3 regions of the Pseudarthrobacter arbutini genome follow, and region 1 is predicted to be linked to each of the others. Evidence: riboswitches for the same ligand, from Rfam matches in the RefSeq annotation. Region 1 holds a riboswitch; each other region holds the start of a gene.
The links. A riboswitch is a leader RNA that binds a small molecule or an ion and turns the genes downstream of it on or off. The one in region 1 is predicted to bind S-adenosylmethionine.
Positions count from the first base shown of each region.

Region 1 (10,182 bases):
GTCCACCTCCACTTCCACCAGCCAGCCGTTCACCGGCAGATTCTCGATCTCCAAGGCGAACCGCGACGGCCTCGCCGGGTTCACCACAAACGGGGCGGCGGGAGCGGCCGAACCCAGAGACACCTGTACCGGAGACCCGTCGGCGAGGCTCGTGTTGGCGAAGTACTGCCGGTACGCGCGGTTCCAGCCGTCAAAGTCGGCCTTCTCCGCCCCAGCTGGATTCTGGAGGAAAACGCGCATGGTGATGACGTCGTCGTAATCCAGTCCTGCCCGGGCGAGGTTCTCGCCGATCCGGCGCAGGGCGTTGATTCCCTGCGCCTCCGTCACGGTCACCCCGTCGGGGAGCACACCGCCGGGAAAGACGACCTCATCGATGTACCTCTGTTCGCTGCCCGTGGGCGCTGCGGTGTTCAACGCCGATGGCCCCAGGCCGCTGGTCTTGTAGATGGCGGTGTTCGCCCCGATGGCCACCCCCGAGGCAATCATCGGATTGTCCTGGCCGGCCGGGAGGTTTGAGACCGTGGTGCCCGGTTTGGGGGACGTCAGGTCCGCAAAGACGGCGGGTGCGGCGAAGGCTGCGGTTGCGCTGAGGCAGATGCCGGCAACGCCGGCGGCGATCAAGGAAGTGCAGCGGATCATGGGCTTCTTTCCGTGGATTGGGGACATGCCGGGGCGGTCCTGCAGCGGGGCGCTCAACCGGCCACCGCCGCGGCCACACGGGTGTGCAGTGCGGTGACGGCAGCCCGGGCCGAGGTCATGGCGCCGTGCTGCCAGGCGATGGCGTGGCTCAGGTGGTCGCCGGCGAAGTAGATGTTGCCCGTGGGCTCCAGCAGCCTGGCGTACTTGGCATCGGTCTGCGACGGCCAGCCCACCCAGGCTCCCTCCGAAAACGCGGTGCTTCTCCAGTCGACCGAGAACGCCGCCGCAACGTCCTTCCGGTACACGTCTCCGTGGATCCGCGCACCCTGGTCAAGGGCACGGCTGAGCCGTTTCTCGGGCCTCAGCGACTGGTAGACGCGGGCGCTGGCACCGGTGTTGTAGTAGCCCACCATGGTCCCCCGCTGGGCGTGGAAACCCGTGGACGGATACCACATGTTGCCGAGATCGATGTTGGTGTTGGTGATGCCGCCATAGATGCGGTGGTCCTCTTCCCACCAGCGGCGTGAGTACTCGATGCCGATCTTCCCGGCGTCGCTGGGGGTGGCGAAGCTCAGGGCCTCCAGGACGTCAGCCGGAAGGTTGCCGGGGACCTTGGCGGCGATGTGCGGGGGCAGCGTGCAGACCGCGAAGTCCGCCTGCAGGCTCTTGGTCTGGCCGCCCGGATTCGCGAAGTCCACCGAGACGCCCGTGGCGGTGTTGTTCAGGGACAGGACCTTGGCGCCGTAGACGATCTTGTCCTTGCCGATGGCAGCTTCGAATGCGTACGGGATCCGGTCCATGCCGCCTACGGGTTGGAACATCATCATGGCCTGGTCCCAGCCGAATTCGAATGAGAAGTAGTTGCCCACACCGCTGGCAAACACGTCGGAGAGGGCATCCGGGGCCAGGGGTGTGCCGGCTTCCAGGCCCGCGCCGGGGGCCACCGAGTAGCCTTTCCTGCCGGTGCCCGAGTACTTGAAGCTGGCCGCGGCATCGCCCGGCACCTTGGCGCCGATGGCGCCGAAGTTGCCCAGGAAGGAGATGAGGTGCTCCTTGTCGGTCGGGCTCAGGTAACGGTCCAGAGAGCCCTGGTCAGTCGCTTTTGCGAGGAGTTCGGAGACATAGCCGTACACGTCCGCCTTGGCCGCGCGGTGCCGGACAGGAGTGTTGGAAAGTTTGGTGCTGCCTTCGCGGAACAGGTAGCTGTCGGCATTCTGGTTGGTGAACGGCTCGATGGCGACGCCGAGTTCCTTGCAGTAGTCCAAGGTGATGTGGTGCTGCGGAATGCGGCCCGGCCCGGCATTCATGTATTGGTCCTTGGAGAAGGTTGCCCGCTGGGTGATTCCGTTCAGGTCCGTCTCTTCCGTGCCGCCGCGCACGGTCCAGTTGCGCCCGCCTGGCCGCATCCGCGCCTCCAGGATGGTCACCTGGTAGCCCGCCTTGCCCAGCTCATAGGCGGTGGTGAGGCCGGCGATGCCGCCGCCAAGCACCACCACCGACTTTCCGGCGCCGTTCAGGTCCCCCTTGCGCGGGGCAGCGAACGCCGGCGTCGCAGAGTCCGGCGCGAGGCCCATCGCCTCCATGGTCTGGTACATGACCCCAGCGCCGCCCACCATGCCCACGTAGCGGAGGAAATTCCTGCGAGTCGCACTTGCCATATTGTTCTTCCCTTTTCTATTGAACGTACGGTGCGAGCGTATTGATGGAATGTTTCGTCAAAGGACGTGACAATTTCAGTGTTGTATCGTTCATATTTCTAATAAATAAACGCACTTTACGGTCAGTAAACTCTCTCGAAGGGGTGCCATTCGAGACCGTCCGGACCAGCGCGTTATGCTAAACGGCACGCGAATCATGAAAGGCAAGCGTTTCGAGCACGCACGAGCTACGCCCAGGAAGACGCGGACGATCCCCGGGCATTGGCGGACCTGCCATGACCGCGAACGGCCACACCGAACCGCTGGTCGGCGGCGTGCAGATCCGGCCTCTGCGCCCGGGAGGACGCCCAGCGCATCATCGGCGCGCCGGGGTTCCAGGAGATCGGCCTCGCACCGCGGTACCTGAACATCGCGGACAGCTGGCAGGACCACGTGCTTCTGCAGTTCATCCTGCGCTGAGGCGCCCGGCGGAGTCCTGCCTTCGCGGGGCACGGGCCGTTCCCTCGGCGCCGGGTCCCGTGACATGCTGAACGGTAACGGCACCACCGAAAGGCACCATCATGGGCAACGACGCCACGGCCAACACTCCCCCGGGCATCGAGGACCGCACCGCCGTCATCCTCGGCGGCGCACGCACCCCCTTCGGCAGGTTCCGCGGCAGCCTCTCCGGGCTCACCTCCAGCGAACTGGGTGCCCACGCCATCCGGAACGCACTGGAACGGTCCGGGGTGGCGCCGGAACAGATCCAGGCCGTCATCGTGGGCCAGGTTATCCAGGCGGGCGCTGGCCAGGGACCCGCCCGGCAGGCCAGCCTCGCCGCCGGCATCGGTTGGGATGTGCCCACCGTGACCATCAACAAACTGTGCTTGTCCGGCCTGACTGCCGTGATTGATGCCGCCCGGATGATCCGCGCCGGCGAGGCTGATTTCATTGTGGCGGCGGGCCAGGAGTCCATGACCAACGCCCCGCACCTGCTCCCCCGGCTTCGCGGCGGCGTGGCCATCGGCGATGCGCCGCTGCTGGATTCGCTGAACTTTGACGGCCTGCAGGACCCCGTCTCAGGTGAACTGATGGGCTCCGCCACCGACGCCGGGAACGCCCGCCTGGGCATCAGCCGCGAGGACCAGGACGCCGTCGCCGCCCTTTCGCACCAGCGGGCGGAGGCCGCCCGGGCGGCCGGCATCCTGGCTGAGGAGATCGCTCCGGTGGAGGTCCCGCAGCGCCGGGGACCCGCCGTCGTGATTGATGCCGACGAAGGCATCCGCGCCGGCACCACCATCGACACGCTGGCGGCACTGAAGCCCGCCTTCTCCAAAGATCCGGCGGCCACCATCACCGCCGGTTCTGCCTCCCCGCTGTCAGACGGCGCCGCCGCAGTGGTAGTGGCCAGCAAGGCAGCTGCGGAAGCGGCCGGCCTCAGCTGGATCGCGGAAATCGGCAGCCACGGCCAGACCGCCGGACCGGACGGATCCCTGCATTCCCAGCCGTCCCGCGCCATTGAGCGAGCCCTGAAACTCGAAGGGCTGACCATTGAGGACATGGACCTCATTGAGATCAACGAAGCCTTCGCCTCGGTGGTGCTGCAGTCCGCCACGGACCTGGGGATCGACGCGGACAGGATCAACGCCGACGGCGGCGCCATCGCCCTGGGCCACCCGGTGGGCGCCTCGGGGGCCCGTCTGGTCCTGCATCAGGCACTCGCGCTGAACCGGCGCGGCGGCGGGACAGGCGTGGTTGCCTTGTGCGGCGGCGGCGGCCAGGGCGACGCCCTGATCCTCAAAGCCCGCGGCTAGGGCGTCCGGGAGGGTCAGAGCCGGCGCGATTTCCGCTGGGGTGAAAAACACCGAGGCCAGCGTGGCAAACCCAGCGAACCCAATGCGGCCCTCCAGGAACTCCTGACCCGTGAACTGCGCTGACCCGGCGGGTCAGGTCAGGTCGGGGTCAGGTGGGGATGATTCCGAAGAGGAAGCGCTTTTTCACCATCACCCACAGGAGGCCAAGGAGCACGGCGTAGGCGGCGGTGTTGAGGAGGATGTCGCCCTGCCGAAGGGCCGGAATGTTGGCGATCACGGCGATGAGGACCACGTGGAGGATAAACACATATAGCGTGGCCTGACCGAGCGGAATCAGGAACCAGCCCAGCGCCCGTTCCACCGGTTTCCAGTACGCCGTTAGGAAAGCGTAGGAAGCTACCACCAGCACCAGGACGTTGAGCAGGCGGCCGGGGTCCAGGTACGTGCGCGCAAAGAAGGCGTCGTACATGGCCCGGTAAGCAGAGTCGGGAATGATGGCCAGGCGGACGTCGAAACCGTTCGCCAGGTAGGGGTTGCACCAGGACAGGAAGGCAAAAGTCACCGCCAATACGGTGCAGCCTGCCACCACCCAGGAGTGCGCGGAGAGCCACAAGACAATTCGATGCCGGTGGAAGCCCGCCACCAGTCCGATCACAAAGAGGACCTGCCACACCAGCAGCGGAAACGAGTCCTCGAACTGGGACGGCAGGATTCGGAAGCGTGTGGCCGCACCCACGGCATAGACGCCCAGGGTCGCGGCGAGAACCCACAACGCCTTGCCTCGGTTAAGCGCTGCAAGGATCAGCGGGCTGGCCAACAACAGGACGACGTAGAGGCCCATGACGTTGAACTGCCACGGGCCGAACTGCAGCAACAGGATGGCCGGAAGCACCTGCGCCGGAACCGGGAACTGCAGTAACGATTCCATCCCGGCGTACAGGTCATAGGTCCGGCCGACGGCGTTGTGCCCGGCGCCGCCCGTCCCCTGATCCACGTAGGTGGTCAGGGCATCAGTCTCGAATAACGGCAGCAATGAGAGCAGGAAAACGCCCACCAAGACCACGAGGGCCGTCACGTAAAGCTTGCCGGCCCGCCGTGACGTCAGGTCCACTACTTTGCCAAAGTCGTCCTTCACCCGCGGGCCATAGACCATGCCCACCACCAGCCCGGAGAACAGGACAAACAGCTCCGCGCCGGAGACAAACCCCACGGCTTCCTGCGTGAGCAGCTGGAACAGCGAGGACATGCCCAGGTGGTTCACCACCACAAACACAATGGCGAGTCCGCGCAGGAAGTCGACCCGGGAGTCCCGTTTGGTCGGTTCGCCGTAGCCCCAGGAGGCAACCGCACCTACGCGCCGCGGCAATTGCCACAGCGCCGCCAGGAGGAGGGCCAGGGCTGCGGCCACCGTCCAGGCAGCGGCCCCGGTTACGGAGTTGGCCCGGGTGGCCTGCTGGCCGCCACTGGGGGCCGTCGCCGGCCCGGTTGCCAGGGCAGACTGCTTCAGCGCTTCGCCCGCGGCTTGAGCCGTCCCGGCGTCGCCGGTCAGCCGCCAGTCGATGCTGGCCACACCGGTGTCGCGCGTGCTGGTCCGTTCGTCCCACACGACGGCGGCGATGCGGCCGAAACGCGCAGAGGTGCCCGTCTCGAGTACTTGTTCCCACCAGGACACCTTGATGTCCCGGTTCGCGGCGCCGCCCGTGGCCGGGCTGTAGAAGGCCGAGGTTTGGAGGACCATGGGTTTGTTGCGCTCGTCCACGTAGGAGGAAAAGAAGTCCTCGCTGCCGGACTGGGTGAGCATGGCCGAGAGCTCGCCCTCCACCGGAATGGTGTTGACCGCGGTTTTGCCGCCGGTGTCATCGTGGTAGGCCGTCAGCCCCACCCATTCCACGGCGTCGTCGCCGGGGTAATACGGCGTATAGGCGGCATCTGATCCGTTCCAGGTCCCGTCACCGTTGGTGTCCAGCGCGGCGAAGCCCTCCGAACCCGCAGCAGGCGCATTCCGGTGGCGTTCAAACGGGTAGTCCCGCCCGAGGTACGGCTGCCACACCATCACCGTGCCGGCGTCGTCAGTGGCTTTGAAGGCGGCGGCCACGTTCCTGAACGCTGCCTTGTATCCGAGGGGCTGCTGCCCCCATTGCGTCCAGCTCGAGTTCATGTCCGGGGCGAACCGGATCAGGAGCTGGCCCTGGAATCCGGCCGCGAGCTGCTGGACTTTATTGGCAAAGGCTTGGGCGGCTGCCGCGTCCACCTGATCCAGCGGGGCGGACGGGGCCACTGTGAGCATGGCGTGGGAGCCCAAGGCGGAGGCCTGCCCCAGGAACTCCCTGATGTCAATTTCCTCGCCGGACCGGAGGGGAAGGGCAATGTCGTGCCCCAGCAGCGCAGGTGAGGCACCCAACCGTTCGGCGAAGCCCTGCGCCGAATCCTCGCCCCACTCAAGGACAACACCCAGCAGCGGCTTTCCCGGCTCCGGAGCGGTGCCAGCGGCACGGGCGCTACCGGCGGCTAGTCCCACCGCCAGGACGGAAAGGACAACGGTGAGGATGAGTCCGACGGCGGCCCGCAGCCGTGTCCGCCCGGCAGGGCTGGCATTGTTGGCCGGCGCTGTGGCTGTTGGCATGCTGGTGTATACCCCCAAGGACGGCTGTTTCAGAGACGGTGGCCGGTGCCCCAGTAAACTCTATCGGTCGCGTCCTATGGTCCGGATCAGCCTCAGCCGCCCAGGACCACCAGCGGTACCAGGCGCTGCGCACATGCGACCCGGACCAGTTCCGGCGGCCCCTGAGCCGCCCGGTTGTTCACCCCTGTGTCGTCGCACCAGTCCAGGTTGTACGGGTAAGCGGTGACCCCGGCCTTCCCGGGAGCCACGCCAGCCGGGACGGTGAACACGAAAGTGAAGCCGCCGTCGTCGGACATGGGAGCGAGCTCTTCCAGCACCGCGGTACCGGTCGCATCCTTGACCGTCACCTGGACCTGCGCATCGGTGCCGTAGCGGGCATCGCAGGTGGTATCCGGGGCGCTGACGGTGACCTGCTCGCCGGGTTTCGCGGCGGCAGGCGAGACGGAAAACTCCGGCGGCATGCAGGGCGGCGGCGCGAAAATGTTCCGGCAGCTTGTCACCCCCGCCAGCACCGGCACAGCGCACAACGTCACAGCCAAAACGCGTGCCCAGGCGCCCGTCAATGAACGCCCCCGAAAGTTCCCCATGACCCGATTGTCCCGTCGGCGCCGGCGTTACGGACGCACGGCGGGATCACGGAAAACGCGTTGGTTACGGAACATGACGACGACGGCAGTGCGGCCGGGCGGGCCGGATGTTACGTTTTTGGGGAGTAATGAGAACCGGCGCCAAGCCCTGACTGGCCGGTCGGCAACCCTCCCTTTCGCGGCGGGGTGCCTCAGGTGAATACTCGGCATATCGACCCATTCGAGCTGCAAGCGTGAAAGAAGGAGTTCCGTCGTGTCTGACGCACCCGCCCCTGAAGAGAAACTGTCGTACCGGCTTGTCACCGGGCCGGATGACAGGTCTTTCTGTGAACGGATTTCCACTGCCCTGGCCGAAGGGTATGTCCTGCACGGCAGCCCGGCCGCGACGTCCAACGGCGGCGTTGTGATTGTTGCGCAGGCACTCATCCTCCCGTCGGCCATCGCCACCGCTGATGCCGCCGTCGCCTCCGCCGTGGATGACCTCGATTTCGACGGCGAGGGCCACGCATGAGCTACGCCGGAGACCTCACCCCGCAGCAGGCCTGGGCCAAACTCGAACAGGGCGCCATCCTGGTGGATGTCCGGACAGAAGGCGAATGGGCCCACATCGGCATCCCGGACACGAAGGCCACTGACAACGATCCCCTGTTCATCCCGTGGACGTTCCCGGGGGGCATCCCGAACCCGGATTTCATCACCGACCTGACGCAGCAGGCCCCGGAGGACGACGGCGCGGAGCTGGTCTTCCTCTGCCGCTCGGGCCAGCGCTCCATCGCCGCCGCCATCGCCGCGACGCAGGCCGGCTTCACCTCCTACAACGTCCTGGAGGGTTTCGAAGGCGAGCCGGACCGCTACGGCGAGCGCACCGTCAACGGCTGGAAGAACCGCGGCCTGCCCACCAATCTGGGAATAGCCAAGTGACCTTCAACCCAGACGCCGCCGGCTGGAGTGCCGAGACGCAGGCGGTCCGCGGCGGGCTGGACCGCACCAACTTCCAGGAGACCACCGAGCCGGTCTTCCTGAACTCGGGCTTCGTCTACGAGTCCGCTGCCGCTGCCGAGCGCGCCTTCACCGGCGAGGACGAACGCTTCGTCTACTCCCGGTACGGCAACCCGTCCGTGGCCACCTTCCAGGAACGCCTCCGCCTGCTCGAAGGCACCGAAGCGTGCTTTGCGACGGCGTCGGGCATGTCAGCGGTGTTCACGGCTCTGGGTGCCCTGTTGGCGGCCGGGGACCGGGTGGTTGCCGCGCGCTCGCTGTTCGGCTCCTGCTTTGTGATCCTGAACGAGATCCTGCCGCGCTGGGGCGTGGAAACCGTGTTTGTTGACGGCCCGGACCTCGAGCAATGGGCTGCTGCACTGTCGGAGCCCACCACCGCAGTGTTCTTCGAATCCCCGTCCAACCCGATGCAGGAAATCGTGGACATCGCCGCGGTCAGCGAGCTGGCGCACGCCGCCGGGGCCGCCGTCGTCGTCGACAATGTCTTTGCCACTCCCCTGCTGCAGCGCTGCGGCCAGCTGGGCGCGGACGTGATTGTGTACTCCGGCACGAAGCACATCGACGGCCAGGGACGCGTCCTGGGCGGCGCCATCCTGGGCACCAAGGAATTCATCGACGGCCCGGTCAAGCAGCTGATGCGGCACACCGGCCCGGCCCTCTCCGCGTTCAACGCCTGGGTGCTCACCAAGGGCCTGGAGACCATGGCGCTGCGCGTCAACCACTCCTCCGCGTCCGCGCTGCGGCTGGCCGAATGGCTCGAACAGCAGCCGGCCGTCAGCTGGGTCAGGTACCCGCTGCTGAAGTCACACCCGCAGTACGAGCTCGCGGCCAAGCAGATGAAGGCCGGCGGCACCGTCCTCACGTTGGAACTTGCGACGACGGGTGGCCGCTCCGGCAAGGAAGCCGCCTTTGCGCTGCTCGACGCCCTGCGGATCATCGACATCTCCAACAACCTGGGCGACGCGAAGTCCCTCATCACCCATCCGGCCACCACCACGCACCGCGCCATGGGTCCCGAGGGCCGCGCAGCCATCGGGCTCAGCGACGGTGTGGTGCGGCTGTCCGTGGGCCTGGAGGACGTGGACGACCTCATCGGCGACCTGGAGCAGGCCCTCAAGCACATCTAGTTCTGATTGGCGCGAAGGGACAGTTGAGGCCCTGTTTCTTGCGTCTTTTGGGGCCTCAACTGTGGGCTGGGCCCTCATGCACCTGGGAATTGGGCTGTGCCGCGATGATGCCTGGATGGTGGCGGCCCTCCCGGTGGCTTCCGGCGCAGTCCACCGCGGCGTGCTTCGAGAAGAGGCTATCCTGGCAGCGTCATTCCCGGCAGAGTTCAGCCAGTACCGCCTGTCCGTACCCCGGTACGTGCCTCGTCTTCGCCTTGGATCGCGAGCCGGACGGCCACTTCATCCCCGTCGCTGATGCCCGCCGCGTCCCGGACGGCCTTCTTGACGGGTAACAGGTAGGAGCCGCTTTTGCTGTCTGGAAAGACCGAGGTACGCCAGGTGCAGCCGGAGATTTCCGCCGTGACTCTGACCGAGCCGAAGCCCTTCCGGAACACCGCTGCCTCTTCCCGGAGGTCGTCGGCGACCTCCACCGGGAGGGTAAGGAAGTGCCAGCCGGATTCGTCGGGATAGCGCCACAGTTCGGCCCGGAATGAGTACGACGACGTCACGGCCTGAGTATGGCATGCCGCGTTGCCGGACGCACCCCCTGTCGGGCTGTGTGAGAACGGCGGCTCAGGCGCCTGGCTGGCGCAGTTCCCGGGAGGCCGTCTCCCGGACGGCGGCGGTCAGCTGGTTGAGCACCGGGGAGTCGATCTTCCAGCGCTGCCAGTACAAGGACCCGTCAACGGGGCTCGCGGAGGCCAGCTCCACGAGGGC
Region 1 is NZ_JBTNDQ010000010.1:73,604-83,785, reverse strand. It holds gene ACX80V_RS12775 (Rid family hydrolase) at 1-666, opposite strand, end outside; gene ACX80V_RS12770 (flavin monoamine oxidase family protein) at 693-2,297, opposite strand; gene ACX80V_RS12765 (acetyl-CoA C-acetyltransferase) at 2,858-4,090, shown strand; gene opgC (OpgC domain-containing protein) at 4,239-6,713, opposite strand; gene ACX80V_RS12755 (hypothetical protein) at 6,806-7,300, opposite strand; SAM riboswitch class IV at 7,425-7,540, shown strand; gene ACX80V_RS12750 (DUF1737 domain-containing protein) at 7,554-7,811, shown strand; gene ACX80V_RS12745 (rhodanese-like domain-containing protein) at 7,808-8,221, shown strand; gene ACX80V_RS12740 (O-succinylhomoserine sulfhydrylase) at 8,218-9,426, shown strand; gene ACX80V_RS12735 (DUF1905 domain-containing protein) at 9,633-9,974, opposite strand; gene ACX80V_RS12730 (LysR family transcriptional regulator ArgP) at 10,039-10,182, opposite strand, start outside.

Region 2 (10,182 bases), on a different contig from region 1:
CCGCTGCCGCCGCACGGGCGCAGGGCCAGGCCGAGCAGCCGTACGCCCCGGTGACCGGATCGCCGTCGGCCTTTGGCCTGCGGTCCCCGTTCTCCGGTGACGTTCCGATCACCTCCGGCTTCGGCTGGCGGTCAACCCCGCCGGGAACCATCGATTTCTACGGGCAGGGCGGATATGTCCACACCGGCATTGACTTCGGCGCAGCCTGCGGCACCCCCGTCTACGCCGCGGCCGCCGGCGAGGTCTTCTCCTCAGGCTGGAACTCCGCTGACGGCGGCGGCTGGCGGGTGAAGCTCTCCCATGGAGTGGTGCAGGGCAACTCGCTGACCACCATCGTTTACCACAACAGCAGCATCGTGGTCTCCAACGGCCAGCAGGTTTCCGCCGGGCAGCTCATCGCCTACTCGGGCAGCACCGGCAACTCAACAGGCTGCCACGCACACTTCGAAACCTGGCTCAACGGGGCCGCAGTTGACCCGATGCGCCTGCTGTAACGCCGGTCCGCGCCTGCCGTACACTGGTATGACTCCGCGCCGGAACGGCCGGAGCCAACCAGGATCCACGAACTGAGGAGTTCCACCGTGCCCAAAGAAAGTGGCCGTAAAGTTGTGGCCACCAACCGCAAGGCCCGGCATGACTACCACGTGCTGGATACCTACGAGGCCGGCATCGCCCTGATGGGGACCGAGGTCAAGTCCCTGCGCGAAGGCCACGCCTCCATGGTGGACGGCTTCTGCACGTTCTACAACGACGAGCTGTGGATGGAGGGCATCCATATCCCCGAGTACAACCAGGGGAGCTGGACCAACCACTCCGCACGCCGCCGTCGGAAGCTTTTGCTGCACCGTGAGGAGCTCAACAAGATTTCCGTGAAGATCCGGGAGTCCGGCTTCACAGTGGTGCCGCTGCAGCTGTACTTCCTCGATGGCCGGGCCAAGGTGGAGATCGGTGTCGCACGCGGTAAGCGGGAGTACGACAAGCGCCAGACCCTGCGCGAGCAGCAGGATAACCGCGAAGCCCTTCGCGAGGTCCGGGAACGCAACCGCCGGTAGGAATGATTTCCGCCGGGCATGCGTTATGATAGGTAGTCCGGCAGGGATTTGTGCGTGCACAGCCCGGCCGGTTTGAAAACAAAATACGGGGATGATCGGTTTCGACGATGTTAGTCGCGACAGGTGAAGCGGGCCGAGGATGCAGAATTATCTCGTAAACGCTGTCTGCAAACCAATAAGTGCCAAATCAAACCGCACTGACTTCGCTCTCGCTGCCTAAGCAGTAAGACAGTCCGTCAGCCCGAGGTTGCTATTGCCCCGGATCCTGGCGTCATTTAGATAGCCACTGCTGCTTGCCTCCGTCATCGGGGCAAACGGGACTCTTAGATGACTGGGCCCGGATCAGCCACCTGTTTGCAGGAGGGCTGGGGCCGAGAAAGTCCGACGCAAACTGCGCCCGGAGAAGCCCTGTTAACACAACATCGGACGGGGGTTCAATTCCCCCCATCTCCACATTTTGAATGTCGCAAGACATTGCCAGAAGGCCCGGACCCCGCGTCCGGGTCTTCTGGCATTTAAGCGCAGTGTTGGGTGCCCTGTTCACCCACGGCGTAGCCGTTCCGGGACTACCGGGCGCCACCGCGTGGTTGTCCCCAGTAGGCTCCGGCGCAGCAGCAGGTCTGGAAGCCGGAGGCAGCAACGCCAGCCAGGAGGTGTGCCATGGAACAGGCGCAGGAACCCAATGCAGCGGCCGACGACGGTCCGCTGGACTCGTATTCAGAGACCGTCATGCGCGTGGCTGAGACGGTCACCCCGCATGTTGCGGCCATTGAAATGACCGGCAACCGCCGTAACGGCCGGTTCCGCATGGGCGCAGGCTCGGCGGTGCTCTTCACTGAAGACGGCTACCTGCTCACCAATTCGCATGTGGTGGCCGGCACCCATCAAGGCCATGCCGCTTTTGCTGACGGCAGCCGGACCGATCTTGAACTGGTGGGGGCGGATCCTTTGTCCGACCTCGCGGTGGTCCACGGCAGGGCACCGAAAGTGGCCCCGGCGCAGTTCGGCGATGCCGAGACCTTGCGGGTGGGCCAGCTGGTCATTGCGGTAGGGAATCCGCTGGGCCTGGCCGGATCAGTTACCGCAGGTGTAGTCAGCGGCCTGGGCCGTGCCATTCCGGTGTGGTCCAGTGGCAACCGGCGCGTGATCGAGGACGTCATCCAGACCGACGCTGCACTCAATGCCGGCAGTTCCGGCGGAGCCCTGGCCGATACCCACGGCCGCATCGTGGGAATTAACACCGCAGTGGCCGGAGCGGGGCTGGGCCTGGCCGTGCCCATCAACACCACCACGCGGCGCATCATCTCGGCGCTGCTGAAGGACGGCCGCGTCAGGCGGGCTTATCTCGGTGTAGTCAGCACACCCTTCCGGCTCAATGCCAGTGCGGTGATCAGGACGGGACAACGGGACGGGCTGCGCGTGGTGGAGGTCCTGGCCGGTTCGCCTGCAGATCGCGGGGGCCTGCGTGCGGGTGACGTCATCCTGACAGCCGGAAGCCGCCCCGTCAGCAACGCCGAAAGCCTGCAGAAGCTGCTGTTCGCCGATGCGATCGGCCAGCCGCTGCTGATTCGAGTGCTGAGGGACGGCCAGGAAGTGGACATTGTGGCAGTGCCCGAAGAGATGGCCGGGAACGGGTAAACCGCTACCGGCGCTTCTTCAGGTGCGCTACCGGGTCCTGCGGGCCTTCAACCGGGCTCTTGGCCTTCTTTTCCGCGCGTTTTTCCTTGATCGTTTTGACCGGCTTCTTGTGCAGCTGCTGGTGTGGTGACTTGTCCGGCATGGCATGCTCCTTACGACGTGGGACGGGCTGCGTCCCACTTCGTAAAATACGCCTGTTCAGCCCCGAATGTAATGCCCGAATCAGTCCGGAACTGCAACGTCCGCGATGCCCACGAAACGGGTCCCGACGCCGTCGAACTCGCTCCTGATGAGGCCCGGCCGCAGCGGCGGCACCTCGTCCGGGGCATGGTGCTCGCACAACACATACGTGAATTCCGGCCACCATTTTTTGGGCCGGGCCGCTTCCTCGTAGCCGCAGACGGCACATTCCAGGTGCACCCAGACCGGACGCTTGCCGGTCCGGTTGGCCCGCGACTGGATCAGCCATGCCGGTGGGTTGTCCAGGATTTCGCCCAGCTCCGCCTCGGTCAGTCGTTTCGGGATGCCATGGCGCTGGGCCATTTCCATCGGTACATCAAGGGCAATTGCCGCGTCGCGTCTGCTAATCATCAGAGTCAACGATACGGGACCGGGACAAACCTGGATGAGTCCCTTACGACGCCAGTGCGATGCCCACAGCCGCCGCGGCAAATCCGGCAGCCAGGTTGGCGCCGATGTTCACGGCGGCGGCACCGAACCGCGACTCGCTCAGGAGCCGTACCGTGGCCGTGGTCCAGGAGCTGAACGTGGTGAGCCCGCCCGCCAGGCCGGTGGCGACAGCGGTCTGCCACTCGGGGGCAAGGCCGAGCCGTCCGGTCATGCCGATGGACAGTCCGATGATCAGGCACCCGGTGACGTTGACGGTGAGCGTGGCCCACGGCCAGTGCCGCGGCCTACCGCTCAGGCTGACGGCCGTGCGGAGCCCCTCGCGGTGGGCGAACCAGCTGTCGACGGCGAAGCGCAGCAGGGCGCCCGCCATGCCGAACACTCCCACCAGGACCGCGCCCGTCACGGTGCTGTCCCCGCCCGGTCACCCTGCAGCCGGTCGGAGAGCAGCCGCCCGGTCCGCCAGCCACCGGCCGCGGCGCCTAGGCCCAGCAGCAGGGAGAGCCCCAGGTAGGCGATCCACACGGGATGTTCGCCGGCCCTGGTCAGCTGGTCAATCGCGAAGACTACCGCAGAGAAGGTGGTGAACGAGCCCAGAAATCCGGGCCCCAGGCCGGCGCGTAGCCAGAATGCCGTCTGCGGCCGCGCCATCCACACCGTGGTGAGGGCGGCCAGCACAAAACTGCCAGTCACATTGATTCCCAGGGTGGTCCAGGGCATTGCCCCAGCGGTTTCCGGAAAGGCGAGGCCCAGCCCGTACCGGAGTTCCGTTCCGGCCAGGCCGCCTGCCGCCACGGCCAGCCAGGCCCGCCAGTGCGGCACGCGGGCGTTCGTCATTCAGCTGTCGCTGAGGGTGCAGCCGGTGTGGGGGTGGTCACTGTGGACCCAGAGCGCCGCGGTGACTTCATCCGCGAGATCGTAGTCCCGCTTCCTGCCCGCGTTGCTGATCCGCACCACCAGCGCTCCGCCAAACGGCTTACGGCCCACTACCTCCACCTCGTCGTCGAGGTCAATTTCCTCGGCCGAAAGATACCGCAGCAGATCAGGGTTCTCGTCGCTGATGCGGGTGATCCGGCCGGTGTGCCCGGGATCGAGTTCGCCGAGCAGATGGGCCTCGGGCAGCAGCACCGTGCCGTCCGCGGCGGGGATCGGGTCACCGTGCGGGTCGCGTTGCGGGTTGCCCAGTTTTGCCGCCATGCGCTCAATAAACGTGTCCGACACCGCGTGCTCCAGCAGTTCGGCTTCGTCGTGGACTTCGTCCCAGCTGTAGCCGAGCTCCTGCACCAGGTAGGTCTCAATGAGCCGGTGCCGGCGCACCATGGACAATGCCAGCCGGACCCCGGAGTCTGTAAGGGTGATGGCGCTGTACGGCTTGTGGTCCACCATGCCCTGGTCCTTGAGCTTGCGGACCATTTCCGAGACCGATGAGTTTGCCACCCCCAGGCGCTGCGCGAGCTGGGAGGACGTGATGGGTTTGTCCTGCCACTCCGTGAAGCCGTAGATGACCTTGACGTAGTCCTCGATCGAGGAGGAGGGCGCGCTGGTCTTCACGTCTCCTAGCCTACCCGGTGGTCCGCGCCCCTCACGCCTTCGTGGCCCGCCACGTCAGCGTCAGGTACGGCAGGCTGATGTCCTCTTCCACGGCGTGCCCCAAGTGCTCGTGCAGATACCAGTCCAGGTTGGCCAGGACCTTGCTTCGGGTGGCTTCGCCGGCGCGCAGGTAGTAGCTGCGGGACTTCGTCAGTTCCATGATGTCCGCCGTGCTGAGGCTGTCCTCCCACCGCGTCACGTGGCTCTCGAGGCCTTCAAACTCCGGCCCCACCACCGGGCGGAACCCGGGCTTGTAGACGTCGCCCGCGTGCATGATGCGGGACAACCGGTGCACCCACGGAACGGACGTGTCCAGCTGGTTCCAGATCAGCCCCAGCGTTCCGCCGGGCCGCAGGATCCGCGCCAGTTCGGTGCTCGCCGGCAGCTGATCGCACCAGTGCCAGGCCTGCGCCACGCTTACGACGTCGAACGAGGAGTCAGCGAGTCCCGTCGCCTCTGCCGTCCCCTGCGTCGCGTCCGCCGCCGCGTAGTGGCCCCGCAGCTGTTCGAGCATGTCCGGCGACGGGTCCACGGCGGAAACCGCCAGGCCGCGTTCCAGCAGAAGGGCGGTGAACTTGCCGGTTCCGGCGCCCACGTCCACGGCGTCCGCAGCCCCGGCAGGGATCAGCCAGTCCGCTGAGTCGGCAGGGTAGCCAGGGCGTACGCGCTGGTAATGTTCGCCGCCATCCTGGAAACTCCGTCCGAGTTCCAGACGGCGTCCGTGCTCAAGCCTGGGGCCACCCCGTCCCACGTGCGGCCTCCTTCAACTGTGCCCATCGGTATCCTTCGAATTTACCGCATGGGCCGCAGTCGGGTGGGCAGCGGTCAGGTCAGGAACCAGAGGAGGAAAGCGTCAGTCGTCAAGGCACGGAGCCGCGCCGGCGGTGCCCGGCGTGTTGGGAGCCCAGTGAGGGTACGTGCGGGTGTCGTTGGCCGGAACCCAGCGGCCCGCGTCCACCACGTAGTCCCAGCCCAGGCCGGTCCGGCGGAGTTGCTCCAGGCCGGCAAGGAGCCGCTGGGCATCCTCCAGCCGTGAGCCCACACCGAAGCTGGCCCGCAGGGAACCGGAGGGAAGGCCGAGGCGCTTGAGCAGCGGGTGCGCGCAGAAGCGGCCGTCCCGGAGGCCAACGCCGTGCTCGGCCGACAGGTACGCGGCCACAAGCCCGGCGTCGTACCCTGCCACGGAGAAGTTCACCACGCCGATGGTGCCCGTTTCAGCGTCCGTGTCCGAGAAGATCTGGTGCACGGTGACGCCGTCGATCTTCGCGAGACCGTCCACCAGGAATGACCTGATGCCCGCTTCGTGGGCGTGCCAGCGGTCGTGGTCCAGGGACGCGATGACCTGGGTGGCGCGGGCCAGTGTGGCCGCGCCGAGGACGTTGGGGGAGCCGCCCTCGTGCCGGGCCGGACCGGTGGCCCAGCTGACGCCGTCGAGCCTGGCCTCGCGGACGGCGCCGCCGCCGGCCAGGTGGGGAGTGCCGGCGTCGAGCCAGTCGGTGCGGCCCACCAGGACCCCGGAGCCGAAGGGCGCGTAGAGCTTGTGCCCGGAGAAGGCGAGGTAGTCGACGTGGTCGGTGCTGATATTGATGCGCCGGTGCGGCGCCAGCTGCGCGGCGTCCACCACGATCCGCGCTCCGTACTCATGGGCGAGGGCGGCCAGGGCCTTGATCGGGAGGATCTCGCCGGTGACGTTGGAGGCGCCCGTGACCGCGAGGAGGCTGACGTTGCCCTGCTCAAGTTCGGCGCGGAGGACCTCGAGTGTCCCCACGATGGTGTCCGCGGCGACGACGCTGCGGTGCGGGACTCCCTGCCACGGCAGGAGGTTGGCGTGGTGTTCGATGTCCAAGTAGAGGACATCGCCATTGGGCCGCCCGTCCGTCGCCGGCAGGCAACCCGCCAGCAGGTTCAGCGAGTCGGTGGTGTTCCGGGTGAAGATGACGGAGTCGTCCGGGCGTCCGCCCACAAAGTCGCGCACGATGTCCCGTGCGTTCTCATAGACGGACGTGCTGATCTGCGATGCGTAGCCGGCGCCGCGATGGACGCTGGCGTAGAACGGCAGGATCTCGTTGAGGTAGGCCGACACCACGGAGAGGGCGGGAGCGGATGCGCCGTAGTCCAGGTTTGCGTACCGGATGTGGCCGCCCTGGATCAGCGGTGCCTGGATTTCCGCGCCGGTGACGGCAGAGAGGGGGCGGCCGGCAATGGCGGCGGCATCGTTGAACAGCGCAGCGGCCTTGGCGGGGGCGGCGTTGTCGGGAGAAACAGTGTTGGGGGAGACGGTGGCAGTTGTCACGGAGACCTCACTCTAAAAGGACTCCCGGTAACGGGAACCCGCGCTTGCCGTGTCCATTCCGGACCGGCCTGGTCGTCACCCGGGGCACCCCACCGCGAATGGAGGGTTGCCGGCCAGCAAACCGGGGTTTAGCGCTGGCACTCGTGACCTGTTAAGAAGCGTAGAACATCCGCCGCTGCAGAAAGGAAGCCCGGCCCAATGTTAAGGACTTTGTTACGCGCGTTTGAGGAACCGTCTCATTTGTCGAAGATACGACGGCGGACGCCCCCTTGAGGAGGCGTCCGCCGTCGATAATTCGAAGAAAGTGCCTAGAGGAGATCGTCCAGATTCGGGTTCAGCCGCTTGAGCACCTCTGAGTGCAGAATGGAGTTCGTGGCCAGGGCGTTGCCGCCGAACGGCCCGTCCTGTCCCTCCAAGGAGGTGAAGCGGCCGCCGGCTTCCACCACGATGGGCACCAGGGCAGCCATATCGTACAGGTTCAGTTCGGGCTCGCAGGCGATGTCCACGGAACCTTCGGCCACCATGCAGTAGGACCAGAAATCGCCGTAGGCGCGCGTGCGCCACACGTCCTCGGTCAGGCCCAGGAACTCATCCAGGTTGCCGCGTTCCTTCCAGCCGCCCAGGCTGGAGTAGGACAGGGAGGCATCCGAAAGTTTGGAGACGTCCGAGACGCGGAGCCGCGTTGCGGCGGCAAGGGACTTGCCCATGTACGCGCCGGAACCCTTGGCGGCCCACCAGCGTTTGCCCAGCGCGGGCGCGCTGACCACTCCCACCACGGGTTCGCCTTCGTCCACGAGGGCGATCAGGGTGGCCCAAACGGGGACGCCGCGGACAAAGTTCTTGGTGCCGTCGATGGGATCAATGATCCAGCGGCGGGAGCCATGGCCCGAACTGCCGAATTCCTCGCCCAGCACGGCGTCGCGCGGACGCGAGCGGGACAGCTGGCCGCGGATGGCTTCCTCCGCGGACTTGTCCGCGTCCGTTACCGGCGTCAGGTCCGGCTTGGTCTCGATGCGGAGGTCCAGTGCCTTGAAGCGGCTCATGGTCTGGTCATCCACGGAATCTGCCAGCACATGGGCAAGGCGCAAGTCATCGTTGTAGCTCGAAGCGGGTTGGATCATGGTTCCAAACTACCGTCTCAGGGCCGCAGTGTTGGGGACATCGGCGTCCCGTCTAGCCGATGCTGCCCAGTTCCTTGGTTTCCTGGCCCACCAGGCGGGGATCCGTGCCCAGCAGCCGCCGCAGGGACGCGAGCCGGGCCGGGCCGGTGGGGCCCGCGTGTCCGGTGGACACCCAGGCATCCACCCCGCAGTTGACGGCCGCGGTGTTGTGCTTGCAGCCACGCTCGCAGGCATCCGTACCCGGCTCCAGGTCCGGGAAGGACCGCAGGATCCGGTCCGGGTCCACATGGGCCAGGCCGAACGAACGGATGCCAGGGGTGTCGATGATCCAGCTTCCGGCGGGAGCTCCGGTCAGCTTCAGGGCAAGGGCCGACGATGACGTGTGGCGGCCGCGGCCGGTCACCGCGTTCACGCCACCGGTGGCCCGTTCGGCCCCGGTGAGCGCATTGACCATGGTGGACTTGCCCACGCCGGAATGACCCAGCATCACCGAGACCTTGCCCTCGAGGTACGCGCGGAGCTGCGAAACTGCGTCACTGTCCAGGCGGGCAGAGAGGCCGTCGTCGGAGCGGGCATCGATACCTGAGGCTTCGGAGTCCGACGTGCGGCTGATGATCACCGGGAAGTCCAGGTGCTCGTAGTTGGACAGCAGTTCCGCCGGATCCTTGACGTCCGCCTTGGTGACGAGCAGCAGCGGCTCAATGCCGGCGTCGTAAGCGGCCACGAGGGCGCGGTCGATGAAGCCTGTGCGCGGCTCCGGGTTTGCGGCGGCCACCACCACTACCAGCTGATCTGCGTTGGCCACCACCGCACGCTCGATCGGATCAGTGTCATCGGCGCTGCGGCGCAGCAGGGTCCTGCGGTCCTGGATCCGGACCAGGCGGGCTAGCGTGTCGGGTTCCCCGGAGACATCTCCAACGAGGGAGACGAAGTCGCCGGCAACCACGGGGGAGCGGCGGAGTTCGCGGGCCCTGGCTGCGATGATGACCCGCTCGTCGCCCGAGTCTTCGCCGACGACGGCGGTGTACCGGCCGCGGTCCACTGTGATGATGCGGCCCGTGACGGCGTCGTCGTGGCTGGGGCGGTCCTTCGTGCGCGGCCGGGAGCCCTTTTTGCTGGGCCGGATCCGGACGTCGGACTCGTCCCAGGAATCAGTGCTGCGTGCCACCAGTGGGACCTTCCGCGCGCTTGTCGGCAGCAGCGCCCTGGGCCAGCATGTCGGCCCACATCTGCGGGAATTCCGGCATGGTCTTGGCAGTGGTAGCGATGTCCTGGACTTCGATGCCCGGCACCGCGAGGCCGAGGATGGCACCGGCGGTGGCCATCCTGTGGTCCGCGTAGCTGTGGACGACGCCGGCGTGCAGCTTTGCCGGGCGGATCACCAGGCCGTCGCTGGTCTCCTCCGCGTCGCCGCCGAGGCGGTTGATTTCGGTGACCAGCGCGGCCAACCGGTCCGTCTCGTGGCCGCGAAGGTGCGCGATGCCGGTCAGCCGTGAAGGTCCGCTGGCCAGGGCGCAGAGGGCCGCCACGGTAGGGGCGAGTTCGCTGGTTTCGTCAAAATCCGCACCCTTGATCTCTGGCCCGCCCGTGACGGTCAGGACGCCGTCAGCCAGGCTGACGTCCGCGCCCATGTCCGCCAGGATGCTGCGCCAGAGGTCTCCCACCTGGGTGGTGCCGGCGGGCCAGTCCGGGATCCGGACGGTTCCGCCGGAGGCCAGCGCGGCGGCCAGGAACGGGCCGGCGTTGGAGAGGTCCTGCTCAATGCGCTGGTCAAAGGCGCGGATGGGGCCCGGTGCCACTACCCAGTGGTTGGGTACGGAATCGTCAACGGATACACCGACGCCGCGGAGTACGGCAACGG
Region 2 is NZ_JBTNDQ010000001.1:205,146-215,327, reverse strand. It holds gene ACX80V_RS01035 (M23 family metallopeptidase) at 1-494, shown strand, start outside; gene smpB (SsrA-binding protein SmpB) at 582-1,052, shown strand; RNA gene ssrA (transfer-messenger RNA) at 1,140-1,508, shown strand; gene ACX80V_RS01020 (S1C family serine protease) at 1,713-2,690, shown strand; gene ACX80V_RS01015 (hypothetical protein) at 2,695-2,832, opposite strand; gene ACX80V_RS01010 (hypothetical protein) at 2,913-3,281, opposite strand; gene ACX80V_RS01005 (fluoride efflux transporter FluC) at 3,325-3,723, opposite strand; gene ACX80V_RS01000 (fluoride efflux transporter FluC) at 3,720-4,154, opposite strand; gene ACX80V_RS00995 (metal-dependent transcriptional regulator) at 4,155-4,868, opposite strand; gene ACX80V_RS00990 (class I SAM-dependent methyltransferase) at 4,900-5,658, opposite strand; gene ACX80V_RS00985 (aminotransferase class V-fold PLP-dependent enzyme) at 5,761-7,200, opposite strand; SAM riboswitch class IV at 7,236-7,349, opposite strand; gene hisN (histidinol-phosphatase) at 7,509-8,321, opposite strand; gene rsgA (ribosome small subunit-dependent GTPase A) at 8,374-9,489, opposite strand; gene aroA (3-phosphoshikimate 1-carboxyvinyltransferase) at 9,473-10,182, opposite strand, start outside.
Region 2: another riboswitch for S-adenosylmethionine. It lies ahead of ACX80V_RS00985 (aminotransferase class V-fold PLP-dependent enzyme); the one in region 1 lies ahead of ACX80V_RS12750 (DUF1737 domain-containing protein).

Region 3 (10,182 bases), on a different contig from region 1:
CTCGGGCTGCAGCCGTACCGGCGCACTGCGGCGATTGTCGACGTCGAACATCCACTGCCAGGGCACAGCCCCATGGTGGCGGCAGCGGACCACACGTTCTATTTCCGCCGGGAGGGCACCGACGTGCTGATCTCGCCGTCGGAAACGGTGCCCAGCGGACCCGAGGACGCCCGGCCGCGGCCCGGCGATGTCGAGCGGCTGATCGTGAAGCTGAACGAGCTGACAACATTGGGAATCCGCGGAGTTCGGAGCGCGTGGACGGGGCTCCGGACCGAGGCAGCCGACGGCGTCCCGGTAGCCGGTTTCGACGCCGAAGCCCCCGGGTTCTACTGGCTGGCCGGTCAGGGCGGTTACGGTTTCCAGACGTCATCGGCCATGGCTGAGCTCGCCGCCGCGCAGATCCTTGCCGGACAGGGCACCGGGCACCGGGCGGCCGCTCCGGCCCACGATCCGGCATCCCGGACAGCGGAGGCGCTGGCCGCCACGCGCTGGTCCGTCCGGCGCTGAACAATGGAACCCATGAGCACCCTGATCACCAACATCGCCGAGCTGATGACCCAGGACCTGGAACACCGCGTCCTTAAGAATGCCGCCGTGGTGGTCGAGGGCGAACGGATCTCCTGGCTCGGTTCCGCCGCGGATGCGCCGGCGGCCGACGACGCCGTGGACGCCGGCGGCCGGGCCGTGTTGCCGGGCTGGGTGGATTCGCACACACACCTGGTCTTCGCCGGCGACCGCACGGCGGAGTTCGAAGCGCGGATGGCGGGGGAGTCCTATTCGGCCGGGGGCATCGCCGTCACCATGGACGCCACCCGCCGCGCGTCCGATTTCGACCTCACCCGGCTGGCGATGGCGCGCGTGTCCGAGGCCGTGTCGCAGGGCACCACCTACCTCGAAACCAAGACAGGCTACGGGCTGGATATTGAGCACGAGGCCCGGAGTGCCCGGATCGCCTCCACGGTCGTAGACGAAGTCACCTACCTGGGTGCCCACCTTGTCCCCGCGGGCACCGATGCGGATGCCTACACCGATCTCGTCTGCGGGCCCATGCTTGACGCCGTCCGGCCGTACGTCCGGTGGGCGGACGTCTTCTGCGAGGAAGGCGCCTTCACTGCGGAGCAGTCCCGCCGTGTGCTGGAGGCGTGCCGGGCCGCCGGACTGGGGATCCGCGTCCACGGGAACCAGCTCGGCGAGGGTCCGGGCGTGCAGCTGGCGGTGGAACTCGGGGCAGCCAGCGTGGACCACGTGAACTACCTGTCGGCCCGTGATGTGGCGGTCCTGGCGGAAAGCTGGTCCGGCTGGAACCCGGGAACCGGCACTGGCGCTCGAGGCACCGTGGCAACCTGCCTCCCCGCGTGCGATCTCTCCACCCGGCAGCCGCTGGCCCCGGGGCGTGAACTGCTGGACGCCGGCGTGCAGGTGGCGCTGGCCTCCAATTGCAATCCGGGTACCTCGTACACCAGTTCCATGGCGTTCAACGTGGCTACGGCCGTGCTGCAGATGCGCCTGAGCGTCCATGAAGCGGTGCGCGCCGCCACGTATGGGGGTGCGCTGGCGCTGCACCGGGAGGCAGGGCACGACGCCGACGGCGAACGGGCGGTAGGTTCGCTCGCCGTCGGGCATCGTGCGGACCTGCACATGCTGAACGCCCCCTCAGCAACGCATCTCGCTTACCGCCCGGGCATGCCGCTCACGTACGCTGTGTGGCGGGCCGGTGTACGGGCACGCTAAGCAGGGGCCACACTTTGTGATTGCGATGTGATCATTTGTGCCTGTTATGATCAGATAACGTCATATTTTGGTGACTGTTTGATCGCTGAGAGGCCCCCATGACCCGCACTGACCGCCTGACGGCCATCCTGGACATTCTTGCCAAGACCGGCCAGGTGGAGGTGGAGGAGATTGTCTCCCAGCTCGCGGTCTCGCCGGCCACGGCACGGCGGGACCTGGACAGCCTGGCCAAGCGGCGGCTGCTGACCCGCACCCGGGGCGGGGCCACCACCGGCGCCCTGGCCTACGACCTCCCCGGGCGGTACAACCGTGACGACCACGCCGAAGCCAAGGAGCAGATCGCCCAGGCCGCCTCGGCTCTGATTTTTCCCGGCGCTGTGATCGGTCTCTGCGGCGGCACCACCAGCACGGCCCTGGCTCAGATCCTGGCCACGCGCGAGGACCTCAACGCTCCCGGCCACCAGTCCACCCTGACTGTGGTCACCAACGCCATCAACATCGCTGCGCAGTTGGCTGTCCGCCCCAACATCAAAGTCATGGTGACCGGCGGCATCCTGAACCCCCGCTCGTACGAACTCGTGGGCCCGTACACCGACATCATCATGCAGAAGGTGGTCATGGACATCGCCTTCATCGGCGTGAACGGCATCGACCCCGAAGTCGGTCCCACCAACACGGGGGAGGGCGAAGCCTCCGTGAATGCCCTGCTGGCCAGCCGGGCCCGGATCTCCTACGTGCTGGCCGACTCCTCCAAGGTGGGCGTCAGAGCCTTCGCCACCATGGACGGCTACGCGTTCACCCGCCTGATCACTGACTCCGGGATCTCCGCCGAGGACAAGGCCGCATTCGAAGCCAATGGCACCGAAGTGATCGTGGCCCCGCACTAAGGGAGCATTAACCCCTAAAAGATCATCGGCGGCGCATCCAGTACGGTCTCGTCCACCCGGCGGTCCACCCATTGGCTGAACGGAATGTCGAGTTCGTACTTGCCCAGGTCGGTGCGCAGGAGGGTCCGCACTGCGGCGTTGTCCGGGTTGTTGAGGGATTCGAAATACTCCACCGACCAGTGGAACCAGCGCATGCAGAACAGGCGCATGGTGAGCCCGTGGGTCACCAGCAGGGTGTTGGGGGCGTAGTCCGGTTTGGACCAGTGGCGGTACAGCGTCTCCATAAAGGATGAGATCCGGTCGTAGACGTCGGAGCCGGATTCGCCCTCCCGGAACCGGTAGAAGAAATGGCCGTAGGCGTTGCGGAGTTCCTTCTGGTCCTCGATGTCGCCGGTGATCTGGAAATTGGCCCAGTCCTGCTCGCGGAGGCGCGGCTCTTCGATCACCCGTTCCGTGAGATTGCCGAGGTTGAGTGCCTTCAGGGTCTGGTGCGCCCGCAGGTACGGCGACACATAAACGCAGACCTGGCGGCCGTCCAGCTCGCGGCGGATCCGTTCCCCGGCCGCCGTGGCCTGCGCCAGGCCCAGGGGAGTCAATGGAATCCGGTAGTCCGGGACCCTGTTGTAGATGGACGTATCGACATTGGCCGCGGACTGGCCGTGCCGGATCATGAAGATTTTCCCAGGCGCGCTCATAAGCCCCAAGCATAGGTGCCGCCGCATGGACGCTCTCTCACTTTCGGTGGGTTTTTGGCGGACGCTCTCTCACTTTGGTCAGCCCCGGCGAGCTGGCCACCCCCCAATCAGCGAAGAACCAGAAACTACAGGCAAGATGGAACCATGTTGGTTCCCTCCCGCCGTCGGCTGCGGACTGAAGTCTGGATTGTGCTGGGCCTTTCCCTGGGGCAGTCCGCCGTCTACTCGGTGGTGCAGCTGCTGGACAAGATGACGCGTGCACCGCTGGCCGAAGGCACGTCCACGCTGAACCGGTCACAGAGCCCCCGCGAGTACTTCGACCTCACCTACCAGCTGCTGGACATCATTTTCGCCCTCGTGCCCGTGCTGCTGGTCATCTACTTCCTCACGGACCAGCGGCAATCCGGTTCCGGCTTGAGCGCCCAGGGCGGGTCCGCCTTCCGGAAGCTGGGGTTCAACTTCGCCAGGCCGGGCCGTGACCTGCTGCAGGGCTTTGGCCTCGCGGCGCTGATCGGAATTCCTTCGCTGGGCCTCTACGCAGCGGGACGTGCCCTGGGGATCACCACCGCCATCATCCCCAGCGCACTCGACTCGTACTGGTGGACAGTTCCCGTCCTGATCCTGTCCGCGCTGCGGCACGCCGTCGTGGAAGAAGTCATTGTGGTGGGCTACCTCCTGGACCGCTTCGGCAAGTTCGGCTGGAGCATGCCCCTGTCCATCTTCACCAGCTCGATGCTCCGCGGCAGCTACCACCTATACCAAGGCTTCGGGCCGTTCATCGGCAACGCAGTGATGGGTGTGGTCTTCGCCTGGCTCTACACGAAAACCAAGCGGATTATGCCGCTGGTCATCGCGCATGCGCTGCTGGACATCGTTGCCTTCGTTGGCTTCAGCCTCTTTGGCCGGGCTGTGGGCCTCGGGTAAGACGGCCGTGGTTCCCGTGCCGCACAGGTGAACTGAAACGGGTCCGGCCTTAAAAGGATTCGGCCGCCATCGGTGGGTGGCATCATTGGCACCCGCTGATGGCGGCCGAAGCTATTGAACGTGCAATCAGATGGTGACTGCTCCGGTAGCGGTTTCGAAGGTTACGGACAGGATGCCCGGGGTTCCATGCGGAGCCACCCAGTCAACGGCCACATCCTCCAGCGGCTTCTCGACGGGTTCGCCCAGCCATTCCGTCACGCGTTCGGCGGAACCGGCTATGGTCAGGCAGCTCATCTTGACGTTGCTCTCATAGGCGTTGGACGGGTGCAGGGCGGGGTCGCCCTCCCACTTGAGCATGTACGGGACCTGGGGGTCCGCGATCAGGCCCAGGATGCCGATCTGCTTCCAGACCAGCTCGCGGCCGTCCGGGAACTTGCGGTTGCCGTTGACGGCGGCACGGCCCAGGCGGTCTTCGAACGGAGCGAGGTCGTCCACTTCGACGCACCAGCCCATCCAGCCGCCGCCGGCTTCGGACCGGGCCCGGACAGCCTGCCCGAAGGGAGCCTTGTCCGATGCCGGGTGGTTCAGGACCTCCACGACTTCCAGGTATTTGTGGCCCGCGAGGGGAATAATCATGTTCCGGGTTCCAAACCGGGGGTGCACGCCACCCTTCACGGCTTCAACGCCGAGGGCGGACGAAATTCGTTCGGTGGTGGCAACGAGGCCATCTTGTTCACAGGCGTAAGAGACGTGATCCATGCGCATGCCATCATCTTGGCACTTTGTGATCCGGCTCTCAGCTAAGGGTAGCCTTACCGGAATCCTGATGCGTCACGAGTGGACATTTCCGGGCGGCCAAGGGCGCGGCGGACCCTGGCAAGGACGCGGCCGGCCAGCCGCAGTAGGGCTCCCGCGAAGTCATAACCAGTCACACGCTTAGCAATAGACCGGGGCTGTTCGTACACTCGAAGCAGGTCATGAGTGCCAGCGACAGCCCCGGCTTGCTGGCCGGCAACCCTCTTTTGCGGTGGGGTGCCCCGGGTGAGGACCTGGCCTGCCGGTCAATTGACGGTGGGCAAGCGCATAGAAAAGGTCCTTCCATGACGATTACGATTTCCCGTACTGCAGCACCCGGAAACGGGGTGGTCCGGTACGCCAGCATCGGCGGACTCGAGCTCGAAGCCGGCGGCTACCTCCCGGAAGTCACCCTCGGCTATGAAACGTGGGGAACCCTCAACGCGGACGGCTCCAACGCCGTCCTGATTGAGCACGCCCTGACCGGAAGCACACACGTGACGCGCGGCGACAGCGACGAGCCCGGCTGGTGGGAACAGCTGGCCGGGCCCGGTGCGCCGGTGGACACGGACCGGTTCTTTGTGGTCTCCATCAACATCGTGGGCGGCTGCTACGGCTCCACCGGGCCGTCCTCGGTTGCCCCGGACGGCAAGCCGTGGGGGTCCCGCTTTCCGTTGGTAACGCTGCGGGACACCACCGCGGCCGAGGCCAGGCTGGCTGACCAGCTGGGAATCCCGAGCTGGTACGCCGTGCTGGGCGGTTCCATGGGCGGCGCGCGGGCCCTGGAATGGGCGGTCACCTACCCGGAACGGGTTCAGCGGTGCGCCGTTATCTCGATCGGTGCCGCCAGCACGGCCGAACAGATCGCGTTCGCCCAGGCGCAGACGCTCGCCATCCGCCAGGACAGCAATTTTAACGACGGCGACTACTACGGCGGTCCGCTGCCGGAGGACGGCCTGGCCCTGGCACGGCGCATCGCCCACATCACCTACCGCTCCGCCGAGGAATTCCATGGCCGCTTCGGACGGTCGGCCCAGCACCCGGAGTCGCCGTTCCAGGCGGCAGCGCTGGGAGAGCGGGGCCGCTACCAGGTGGAAAGCTACCTTGACCACCAGGGCAAAAAGCTGGTGCGGCGCTTTGATGCCAACAGCTACATCGCCATCACCGACGCCCTGATGAGCCACGACGTCTGCCGCGGGCGGGGCTCGCTGAACGAGGCCTTGGGCCGTGCCACCGCCAGGTTCTTCGTGGCTGCGGTGGACAGCGACCGGCTGTACTTCCCGTCCCAGTCCCGTGAACTGGCTGACGCGCTCCCGGGCGACGTGGACGTGCACGTTATTGAGGCCCCGATCGGCCACGACGGCTTCCTGACCGAGATCGGCCAGCTCGGCGTCCAACTCCGAGACACGTTCCTCATCTAAGCGCCAGGGGACACCCGAGCCCCTGCTCTTAAACGCGAGAGGACACTTGAGGCCCCTGGAATCAGGGCCTCAAATGTCCTCTCGCGCTGACTAAGCGATCAGCCGTTCATGATGTCGGAGCGGCGCTTCATGTAGTCCTCCATGGCCAGCTCGCCGTTGCTGTACTGCTGGTCGAGTTCGGCCAGCTTCCGGGCACGGTATCCCTGCGGGCCCGACGGCGGCAGGGGAATAGCGGGGGCGGCAGGCTGCTGCGGTGCTTCCGCGCGCTGCTCCGGCACCGGCTGGCCGTTGGGTTGCGGCTGACCGTACGGCGGGAACTGCTGATCCGCAGAAGGAATCGGCTGCATGGGCGGCAACGGCTGGCTCGGCGGCAGGGGCTGCGGGCTCATGATCTGCCGGAAGCCGCCACTCATGTAATCCTGCTGCGTGTAGCCGTCACGGGGCTGCTTGTTCTGCGGCCCCGGGTACTGATCGCTGCCCGGGTACTGCCCGCCGCCTGGAAACTGCTCGGGGTAGCGCCCGGAAAAGCTCTGCTCCTGGTTCCGTTTGTTCACGGATTTCCGGTACATCCGCATCGCCATCGGTATCACGAACGCCAGAATGATGATCCAGAAAAACAAGCTGTTCACGGTGTAGCGCCTCTCATATGTGTCCTTCCAGCTTAACCCCGGAGCCCACACGCGTGGCCGGGATCCCCAGGAAGGCCCCGTACCGGTCCACGGCGTCCTGCACCGCGTCTTCCACAGCGGGGCCCGCGGCAGCGAACAAGCGGATATCCAGCTCACAGCGGCCGGAGAACATGGTGTGCCGCCAGCAGCCGGCCATCCGCCCGTCCAGCAGCACCACATGCATCGGATCCCCGGCGACCGGGAACGTCGGAGCGCTGCCGCCCAGATAGTGCCGCGTTGCGGAATAACCCATCACGTATTCGTCATAGCACTGGATCAGATCGATCCGCGGTCCGGCCGCGGCCGTGGCATTGCCGGCCTCCGAACCGCCGTCCGCGCCGGCGTCGAAATAATGCTCGACGCCGTCAATCACCGACGTTGCCAGCGTTTCGGGAGCAGCCGCCAGGGACGGTTGGAGGCCCAGCCGCACGTCGGTCATGGTGAGCCCGGACCAATCGGCGCAGTCTTTGACCGTGGCCGGCCCGCGGCTGGTGAAGTAGCGCCGGACGAGCTCGCTGAGCGCTTCGGCCCGGGTGGGCGGCATGGCCGGGCCGGCAGGTACACGCTCGTCAAAAAGGGCGTAGGTCTGCTTCAGGGCCCCGCCCCGACTCCGCACTGGCGACCCGCTGGTCAGGATCCCGCTGATCTCGGCGTGCATGATCAGGTAGGCCAGCCCGAAGCCGGTGGCCGCGAACCCTTCGTCCTGCAGCCGCGCGGCCAACTGTTCGCGGGTCAGGTGTGGCCCGCCCCGGACGGCTTCGGCCAGGACCTGTCCGCTCCGGTCAGCGGTGGCGGCATCAATCCCGGTCTGCCGGTACATGCCCGCGTTGCCCTGGTGAAGCCGCGGCGCGGACAAGGCCGTTAGCCAGCGAAGATCCTCGCGGTGCACAAAATGCCAGGTGGGCCGCAGGATATGGGTGCGCAGGATGAGCCCGTCGGACACCGCCTCCTCCACCTCCGCGGCGGTGGCCACTGCAGCCTCCGCAGCCTCCGCAGCAACCCGATGAGACGGGGCCCCGACGGCAGCTCCAAGACTGCCGGTCCTTTGCGCCAGGCTCCAGCGGGCGTACGGAAACTCCTGCGCCTGGACAGCCAGCAGGTGCCGGACGGCGTCCTCCGCGGCGTTCAGGCCGGGCCCCCGCAGCCGTTGGGCGTGAAGCCGGCGCCGCACCACCTCATCCGGATCCATGCCTGTCCGGGGGAGCCGTCCCTGGGTCACGCCGAGCCGCCGCTCATGCCGGGGCCGCCGCTAGCGCCGGGCGTCGGTGGTGCCCAGCGGCCCCTCGCCGGAACCCAACGGAACGCCCGGGCCGAACACAGGGCCCGGCGTCGGGCGTTTTGCGGTGATTCCGTCGCCGGAAGAGCGGTGGCGCAGCCGCCGCACCACCCACGGGACAAAGTACTCTCGGGCCCACACCAGGTCCTCGGAGCGGGCTGTCCGCCACGTGCGGGCGGGCAGGGGCTTGGGCCGGAGAGGCTCGAGCGTGTGGTCCACGTTGAGCGATTCCAGCACCATGGCGGCGATGGTGTGGTGTCCCAGCGGCGAAAAATGCAGGCGGTCCTCGTCCCACATCTGCGGATCGTTCAGCTGCTTGAGCGACCACATGTCGGCGATGATGGCGTCATGGCGGGCGGCCACTGTGCGGAGGTTCTCGTTGTAGATGGCCACCTTGCTGCGGATCCGTCCCAGGACCGAGGAGCCGGTATCCGGACCGTTGAACAGCACCACCGTGGCGCCGCCCATGGCCAGGATCTGGACCACTGAATCAAGTTTTTCGGCGAGGGCGTCGGGGTCGCCGCCCGGCCTGATGAGATCGTTGCCGCCCGCGGAAAGGGTTATCAGGTCCGGCTTAAGCGCCAGGCACGGAGCGAGCTGCTGGTCCACGATCTGCTGCAGCAGCCGGCCGCGGACGGCCAGGTTGGCATAGGCGAAGTCCGCCTGGCCCCTGCCCAGTTCCTCGGCCACGCGGTCCGCCCAGCCGCGGAAGCCGCCGGGGCTTGTGGGGTCCGGGTCGCCGATGCCCTCGGTGAACGAATCTCCCATCGCCACATAGCGGCTCCAGGGGTGGGCTTCCGTGGCCCTGGGCGGGCTCTGCATGGCTTTTGCTTCATTCACGGTCCTATCCTGCCTCCTTGCTCACAAGCTACGCCACCGTAGGTAGTTACCGCCGGGTAACTGTAAGAATGGAAACCATGACTGACGCCCAAGTATTTCCCGCCCCCGTTGTTCTGTGGTCCCGGCCGGAGGACCAGCGCACCGGAAAGCCGCTGCTGGTGCTGCTCCACGGCTACGGCGCCAACGAACAGGACCTGCTGAGCCTGGCGGATATGCTTCCCGAAGACTTTGTAGTAGCTTCGCTCCGGGCGCCCCTGGCCACGGGCCCCGGGTTTATGTGGTTCCCCCTGACGGCCTCCATCGAATACACGCTCGACGCTGTCAAGGCCGCAGCCGTGTACGTGCAGGACTGGATCGACACCGTCAAGGCCGACCACCCGACGGTGACGCTGCTCGGCTTTTCCATGGGAATGGCCATGGCCACCACGATGCTCCGGCAGCGCCCCGCTGACTATGCCGCCGTCGTCGGGCTTTCCGGTTTTGTGGTCAACGCGGACGGGGACCCATCCTTCAAGGACGGCGAGCTGGACGGCACAGTGCCGCTCTTCTGGGGCCGCGACCAGCAGGACCCCGTGATCACCCCCGACAAGATCGACTACACCATGGGCTGGGTGCGCGGGCACGTCAAGCTCACCAAGGTCCTCTACACGGGCATGTGGCACGGCATCAACCAGCAGGAAATCGGGCACGTCTCCGAGTTCCTGACGCACGAGGTGCTGAACAAATAAACGTACGACGGCGGCCGGCGGCACAGTGCCGCCGGCCGCTTACGCAGTCCTCGCCGACTGAGGCTGAGCCAGGCCCGCTAAATCAGGCTTCGGGGGCCACAACCTGCACGGTCTGCCCGTTGACGGTGACGGTGTCGCCGTTGTGCAGCTGGCGTCCGCGGCGGTCGTCGATCTCGCCGTTGACCTTGACGAGTCCGTTCTTGATCAGCTCAGCGGC
Region 3 is NZ_JBTNDQ010000008.1:167,779-177,960, reverse strand. It holds gene ACX80V_RS11305 (NAD(P)/FAD-dependent oxidoreductase) at 1-507, shown strand, start outside; gene hutI (imidazolonepropionase) at 520-1,731, shown strand; gene ACX80V_RS11295 (DeoR/GlpR family DNA-binding transcription regulator) at 1,830-2,618, shown strand; gene ACX80V_RS11290 (histidine phosphatase family protein) at 2,633-3,313, opposite strand; gene ACX80V_RS11285 (CPBP family intramembrane glutamic endopeptidase) at 3,458-4,237, shown strand; gene ACX80V_RS11280 (VOC family protein) at 4,364-5,002, opposite strand; SAM riboswitch class IV at 5,211-5,325, shown strand; gene metX (homoserine O-acetyltransferase MetX) at 5,338-6,453, shown strand; gene ACX80V_RS11270 (hypothetical protein) at 6,552-7,082, opposite strand; gene ACX80V_RS11265 (winged helix DNA-binding domain-containing protein) at 7,096-8,340, opposite strand; gene ACX80V_RS11260 (SGNH/GDSL hydrolase family protein) at 8,371-9,219, opposite strand; gene ACX80V_RS11255 (alpha/beta hydrolase) at 9,315-9,965, shown strand; gene ACX80V_RS11250 (RNA-binding S4 domain-containing protein) at 10,048-10,182, opposite strand, start outside.
Region 3: another riboswitch for S-adenosylmethionine. It lies ahead of metX (homoserine O-acetyltransferase MetX); the one in region 1 lies ahead of ACX80V_RS12750 (DUF1737 domain-containing protein).